3 regions of the Chromobacterium sp. CV08 genome follow, and region 1 is predicted to be linked to each of the others. Evidence: predicted binding sites of a transcription regulator. Region 1 holds the regulator's gene; each other region holds the start of a gene.

Region 1 (2,265 bases):
CCTGGCTCGCCGGCGGCGGCAACGACAAGCGGCTCGGACGATATGCCGAACGACTTTTCTCCTTCTGGTTCCGGCAGGCGCCGCACATCCGCCTAGCCGCGGAAAACCTGAACGTCATCAACGGCGAGCGCCGCACGGTGGGCGAGTTCGACTTCCTGCTCTGGCTGGACGGCGAGCCCTGGCATCTGGAAACCGCCAGCAAATTCTATCTTCGGCTCGGCGCCGACCCCGACTCGCTGGTCGGTCCCAGCCTGCGCGACGCCTGGCGGCTGAAAGCGACCAAACTTGCCACACAATTGCGTTTGAGCCGCCATCCGGACGCCGCCGCGCGGCTGCCGGACGGCTTCGCCGGCTGCCGCGCCGGCGCCCGGCTGAGCGGCTGGATCTTCTGCCGGGAGCAGCGGGCCTTGCCGCCGCCGCTGGCGCCGGATGCCTTGCTCGGCTGGCATGCGCCGCTGGCCGGGGCCTGGCCCCGCCGCCACGCCGACTCGCGCTGGGCCTGGCTGCCGCGGCTGTCCTGGCTGGCGCCGGCATCGCTGGCGCGGGCCGACACGCTGGACGAGGCGGCGCTGCGCGAGCGGCTGCTGAGCAGCCGGTCGCCGCAACTGGTGGCCGAGTTGCAGCCGGACGGCGGCGGCCGCTGGCGCGAGACCGCCCGCGGCTTCGTCACGCCGGAAGGCTGGCCTGACCCGCAGCGACTGGCCGAACTGCGCGCCCGCATCGCCGGCGGGCAATAAAAAAGGGCAGGCTCCCGGCCTGCCCTCGTCATGCGGCGCCCCGCCCGGCTCAATGGCCGCTGGCGTGCAGACAGCCGGAAATCAGGTTCTTCAGATCCTGCGACTTCACCAGCTGGATGTGCTTGTGGTCGACGGTGATCCAGCCCTGCTGCTGGAACTTCGACAGCGTGCGGCTGACCGTTTCCAGCTTCAGGCCGAGGAAGCTGCCTATCTCCTCGCGGCTCATGCGCAGGATGAAGTCGTTCGCGGCGAAACCGCGGGTCGACAGCCGCTGCGACAGATTCAGCAGGAAGGCGGCGATGCGCTCCTCCGCCTTCATATTGCCGAGCAGCAGCATCACGTTCTGGTCCCGGACGATCTCCCGGCTCATCAGCCGGTAGAAATGGTGCTGCAGGCTGGGAATGTCGCGGCTCAGCGTCTCCATCCGGCTGAACGGCAGCTCGCACACCTCGCTGTCCTCCAGCGCGATCGCGTCGCAGCTGTGGCTGCTGGTGGAAATGCCGTCCAGGCCCATCAGCTCGCCCGACATCAAAAAGCCGGTGACCTGCTCGCGGCCGTCCTGGCTGGCGACCGAGGTCTTGAAGAAGCCGGTGCGCACCGCGTACAGCGACTTGAATCCCTCACCGCTGCGGAACAGGTACTCGCCGCGCTTCAGGCGGCGGCTCTGGCGGATCACCGTGTCCAGCTGGCTCATCTCCTCGCGGTTGAGCCCGACAGGCAGGCACAGCTCGCGGAGGCTGCAGCTGGAGCAGGAGATTTTCAGTGTGTGCAGGGAAGTTTGATTTTGTTCAGACATGCTGTGTTTGCCGCAAGCTGTCGAAGCTTGACCCTTGTCAATACGGAATTCGCAGGTTTTCCGCAAATTTACCAGTCCACCAGAAGTTTTACCATCCGAATACGACATGAAAACCACCCGTCCATTTTCTCCCGCCCATTTCGAGTTCGATCGGGAACTGATCGAGCGCCTCGACGGATCGGGACCAAGATACACGTCTTACCCGACCGCGGACCGCTTCACGCCGGGCTTTTCCGCTGACAATTACCAGCACAGTCTGCGCCAGCGCCGGATCGGAGCCAATCGCAAACCTTTATCATTGTACGCTCATATACCGTTTTGCAACACAATTTGTTATTACTGTGCCTGCAACAAGATCATTACCAAAAACAAGAGCCTGGCCGACCGCTACCTCGACTATCTGGAGCGGGAAATCCGCCTGACGGCCGAGGAACTGGGCTGCCGCGAAAAGGTGATACAGCTGCATTTCGGCGGCGGCACACCGACCTTCCTGTCCGATGCCCAGCTCGAGCGTCTGATGGGCATCCTGGGAAGCCACTTCGAATTCCTGAGCGACGGAGAATATTCCATCGAGATCGATCCGCGCAAGGTTAAACGTGAAACAATGTTCAAGCTGGCAGAATATGGCTTCAACCGGATCAGCGTCGGCGTCCAGGACTTCAACGCCGAGGTGCAGCGCGCCGTCAACCGCGTCCAGAGCGAGGCCGAGACCCGCGCGGTGATAGACGCCGG
Region 2 (2,265 bases), 1.4 Mb from region 1:
GCTGCCGTGGGCGCGGACCCCGCGCGCGCTGGCGATATGCGACTGCGTCGACCACGACGGCAGCCTGTCGCCGCTGGCGCCGCGTTCGGTGCTGAAGCAGGTGCTGGCGCGCTACGCCGCCCGCGGCTGGGCGCCCGTCGTCGCGCCGGAACTGGAGTTCTACCTGTTCGCCGCCCACGGCGACCCGGCGCAGCCCTTCCTGCCGCCGGCGCTGCCGTCCGGCCGCCGCGAGACCGGCTTCGACGCCTTCGGCTTCGCCGCGCTCGGCGAGCTGGAGGCCTTCTTCGACGAGCTGTACCGGGCCTGCGAGACGCTGGCCATCGCCACCGACACCTGCGTGCACGAGATGGGTCCGAGCCAGTTCGAGATCAATCTGAAACACGGCGACGCGCTGAAGCTGGCCGACGACACCTTTCTGTTCAAGACCGCGCTGAAGGAAATCGCCCACCGCCACGGCCTCAGCGCCGTGTGCATGGCCAAGCCGCTGTCCGGCCAGCCCGGCAGCTCGATGCACATCCATCAGAGCGTCGTCGACCGCGACGGCCGCAATGTGTTCAGCGGCGACGGCGGCGAGGCCAGCCCGGCCTTCTTCGGCTTCATCGCCGGCCTGCAGCGCTTCCTGCCCGAGCTGATGCCGATGTTCTGCCCGAACCCCAACTCCTACCGCCGCTTCGTCAAGGGCATGGCGGCGCCGGTCAACCTCAGCTGGGGCCTGGACAACCGCTCGGTCGGCCTCAGGGTGCCGGTCTCCGGCCCGGAGGCCCGGCGGGTCGAGAACCGCCTGCCCGGCTGCGACGCCAACCCGTATCTGGCGCTGGCCGCCAGCCTGGGCGCCGGCCTCGCCGGCATCGAGCAGGGCCTGGCGCCGGACGAGGCGGTGCACGGCAATGTGTTCAAGCAGCAGGCCGCCAGCCTGCCGTCGACGCTGGACGCCGCCTGCGCGGCGATGGCCGCGGGCTCGGCCGAATCGCTGTTCGGCGCCGATTTCAGCCGCGCCTATCTGGCGGTCAAGGAAGTCGAATTGAACGACTACCACCGCCAGGTCACCGCATGGGAACGGCAGTACCTCGGCTTCCTGGTCTGATCGGTCGGCCGGCCCCGGCCGGCCGCCATCGCCGGTCCCGGCGTCCGTCTTGATTGTCCTGGATCAATACCCGCGCATCGCCGCGAGACGGCGGCGCCGCCGCCGGGTTATGCTGCAAGCATCCCACCGAGCAATGTTTCGCGAAGGAGCAGCCATGTACCGTCACATCATCGCCGCGATAGACGGCGGCAACAATTCCGACAAGGCCCTGCACGAGGCCATCCGCCTGGCCAAGCACAGCGGCGCGCGGCTGACGCTGGCCCACGTCGCCGGCCTGCGCGACCTGGTCGTCGACAGCCTGGGCGTCTATTCCGGCGACCCCGGCTACGACCTGGCGCTGCAGCAGGGCCAGGAGGCGCTGGAACGGGCGCAGAACATCGCGCACGTCGCCGGCCTGACCGACGTCGCCAGCCATATGGAGAAAAGTTGGGAAGGCGGCCACGATCTGGCCGACCTGCTGCTGGGCTACGCCCGCGAACAGCAGGCCGATCTGATGGTGGTCGGCACCCATGGCCGCAGCGGCCTCGCCCACCTGTTCCTCGGCAGCTTCGCCGAGGACATCCTGCGCCGCAGCCACTGCCCGGTGCTGGTGGTGCGCAGCCTGGACGACGACGACATCAGCGTCGACTAGCCTTTCCCGCCGACGTCCGCGCGGCGGCGCTCAGCGCCGCGCGGCGTGGACGAAGAATTCGCGGTTGCCGTCGCCGCCCCTGATCGGGCTGTCGAACCAGGCCAGCGGCCGCATGTTCTGCTCGGCCAGCACCCGGTCTATCTTGTCCCGCACCAGCGGGTACAGGCTCTCGTCGCGGACGATGCCGCCCCGGGACAGGCCCTCGCGCCCGACCTCGAACTGCGGCTTGACCAGGCTGAGCAGCCGGCCGCCCGGCTTCAGCAGCGGCAGCGCCGACGGCAGCACCAGGCTCAGCGAGATGAAGGACACGTCGCAGACCATCAGGTCGAAGCCGTCGCCGTCGTTGGCGGCCAGCAGCGCCGCATGGTCCAGCGCGCGGGCGTTGACGCCCTCGAAATAGCGGACCCGCGCATCCGAGCGCAGGCGGGCGTGCAGCTGCTCGTGCCCGACATCGACGCCGACGACCCGGCGCGCGCCGGCCTGCAGCAGGCAGTCGGTGAAGCCGCCGGTGGACTGGCCGACGTCCAGCGCGTCCCAGCCGGTCACGTCC
Region 3 (2,265 bases), 2.0 Mb from region 1:
TTCCACCGGATGGTCGATCAGCTCATCGTAGTCGGCGGCCCGGTAGAGGCCGAAGCCACTCTTCTTCTTGACGTCGACGGCCGGCAGGCTGGTCGCCACTTTCCAGTCGGCATAAGACTTGCCGTCCGGCGCCTGGATGTCGACGGTGCAGGACTCGTTCTCGTAGCCCTCGGCCGCCAGGAACACGCTGGTGCCGTTGAAAAAGCCCCGCTCGCCGTCCAGGTAGGCGCCGCGCACCGACAGGTCGAAGGCATAGACCTGGTAGCGCAGCGTCAGCTCGCCCTTGGCCGGCGCCGCCTGCCAGCGGTTCTTCTCCAGTTGCCTCAGCGGCACCGCCTTGCCGCCGGCCTCGGCGGCCAGGCTGACGATGTGCTTGGAAAATTCACGGATCATATAACTGCCGGGAATCCACGCCGGCAAAAAAAACACCTGGCCGTTCTTGGCCGGGTGCGTGACGGTGACGGTGACGTCGAACAGATGCGCCTGCGGCGAGGCCGGACGCAGCGTGTAATGTACGGGAGCGGAGTGGGTCATTATCAGCCTGCGAGCGTTGCAAAACCTGATGATTCTAGCATTGACGCGTATTTGGCGCCGTCATTTATGCCGTATTGATCCATGTCAATGAGTGGCGCCGACAGACCAATACAATTGCATGAGTGGCAATATGAACTGTTCACATCGCTACTCTTGAAACGACGCAGGAAAAGACATACCGGGACCGACCATGCCGATTATGCGTCTGGCTCGCACATTGCAATTGTTTTAGAATAACGGCATTGGTCAAGTGGAAATTTGGTGCTGTCGAAACGGCCTGCGAACTGCTAATACAGACATCAAAGCCTATCGATACAGGTCAAGCACCTGGTTCAACTTTGCAGATTCGGTTCCCCGCGGCTTGCCTCTAGCCTTCCTCCTCCAGATTGGGTTGCAGGCGCGAAGTTCAAGCCGCCATGGTTTGTCGTGTTCTGAAGTTAGCAACCTTGGAGATAACCTTAAATGGAAACGCAACCCACTTATAACTATAAGGTGGTGCGCCAATTTGCCATCATGACCGTAGTCTGGGGCATAGTCGGCATGCTGGTGGGCGTCATCATCGCGGCCCAGCTGGTCTGGCCCGAACTCAATTTCGGCCCGTGGTTCCACTTTGGCCGGCTGCGCCCGCTGCACACCAACGCCGTCATCTTCGCCTTCGGGGGCTGCGGCCTGTTCGCCACATCCTATTATGTCGTGCAGCGCACCTGTAACGTCCGCCTGATTTCCGACAAGCTTGCGGCCTTCACCTTCTGGGGCTGGCAGCTGGTCATCGTGCTGGCCGTGATCACCCTGCCGCTCGGCTACACCTTCGCCAAGGAGTACGCCGAACTCGAATGGCCGATCAAGCTGCTGATCGCCGTGGTATGGGTGGTGTACGCCGTGGTGTTCTTCGGCACCATCGCCATCCGCAAGGTCCAGCACATCTATGTGGCCAACTGGTTCTACGGCGCCTTCATCCTCGCGGTGGCGCTGCTGCACATCGTCAACTCCGCCTTCGTGCCGGTGACGCTGTGGAAGTCCTATTCGGTCTACGCCGGCGCCGTCGACGCGATGGTGCAATGGTGGTACGGCCACAACGCGGTGGGCTTCTTCCTGACCGCCGCCTTCCTCGGCATGATGTACTACTTCGTGCCCAAGCAGGCCGGCCGCCCGGTGTATTCCTACCGGCTGTCGGTGGTGCACTTCTGGGCGCTGATCTTCACTTATATGTGGGCCGGTCCCCACCACCTGCACTACACCGCGCTGCCTGACTGGACCCAGTCGGTCGGCATGGTGTTTTCGCTGGTGCTGCTGGCGCCGTCCTGGGGCGGCATGATCAACGGCATCATGACGCTGTCCGGCGCCTGGCACAAACTGCGCACCGACCCGGTGCTGAAGTTCCTGGTGGTGTCGCTGTCCTTCTACGGCATGTCGACGTTCGAAGGCCCGATGATGTCGATCAAGACCGTCAACGCCTTGTCGCACTACACCGACTGGACCATAGGCCACGTGCACTCCGGCGCGCTGGGCTGGGTGGGCTTCATCACCATAGGCTCGATGTACTACCTGATTCCGCGCCTGTTCGGCCGCGACGCCATGTTCAGCGTCAAGCTGATCGAGGCCCATTTCTGGCTCGCCACCGTCGGCGTCGTGCTCTACATCGCCGCGCTGTGGATTTCCGGCGTGACCCAGGGCCTGATGTGGCGCGCGCTGAATCCGGACGGCACGCTGACCTACGCCTTCGTCGAGGCG

What was found. The regulator FNR, encoded in region 1, switches genes on or off when oxygen is low (the NO sensors DNR and NnrR bind a similar motif). The targets are predictions, from matches to a motif close to TTGATNNNNATCAA.
Region 2: WNM05_RS21775 (universal stress protein) is a predicted target of FNR. The motif match lies at 1,138-1,151, and genes of this name have one in related genera.
Region 3: ccoN (cytochrome-c oxidase, cbb3-type subunit I) is a predicted target of FNR. The motif match lies at 844-857, and genes of this name have one in related genera.

The regions. Positions count from the first base shown of each region.
Region 1 is NZ_CP150453.1:1,284,719-1,286,983, reverse strand. Features, by position in the region: gene WNM05_RS06050 (DUF1853 family protein) at 1-737, shown strand, start outside; gene fnr (fumarate/nitrate reduction transcriptional regulator Fnr) at 787-1,533, opposite strand; gene hemN (oxygen-independent coproporphyrinogen III oxidase) at 1,640-2,265, shown strand, end outside.
Region 2 is NZ_CP150453.1:4,750,350-4,752,614, forward strand. Features, by position in the region: gene WNM05_RS21770 (glutamine synthetase family protein) at 1-1,084, shown strand, start outside; gene WNM05_RS21775 (universal stress protein) at 1,239-1,715, shown strand; gene WNM05_RS21780 (TlyA family RNA methyltransferase) at 1,746-2,265, opposite strand, start outside.
Region 3 is NZ_CP150453.1:4,130,143-4,132,407, forward strand. Features, by position in the region: gene WNM05_RS18760 (M61 family metallopeptidase) at 1-534, opposite strand, end outside; gene ccoN (cytochrome-c oxidase, cbb3-type subunit I) at 997-2,265, shown strand, end outside.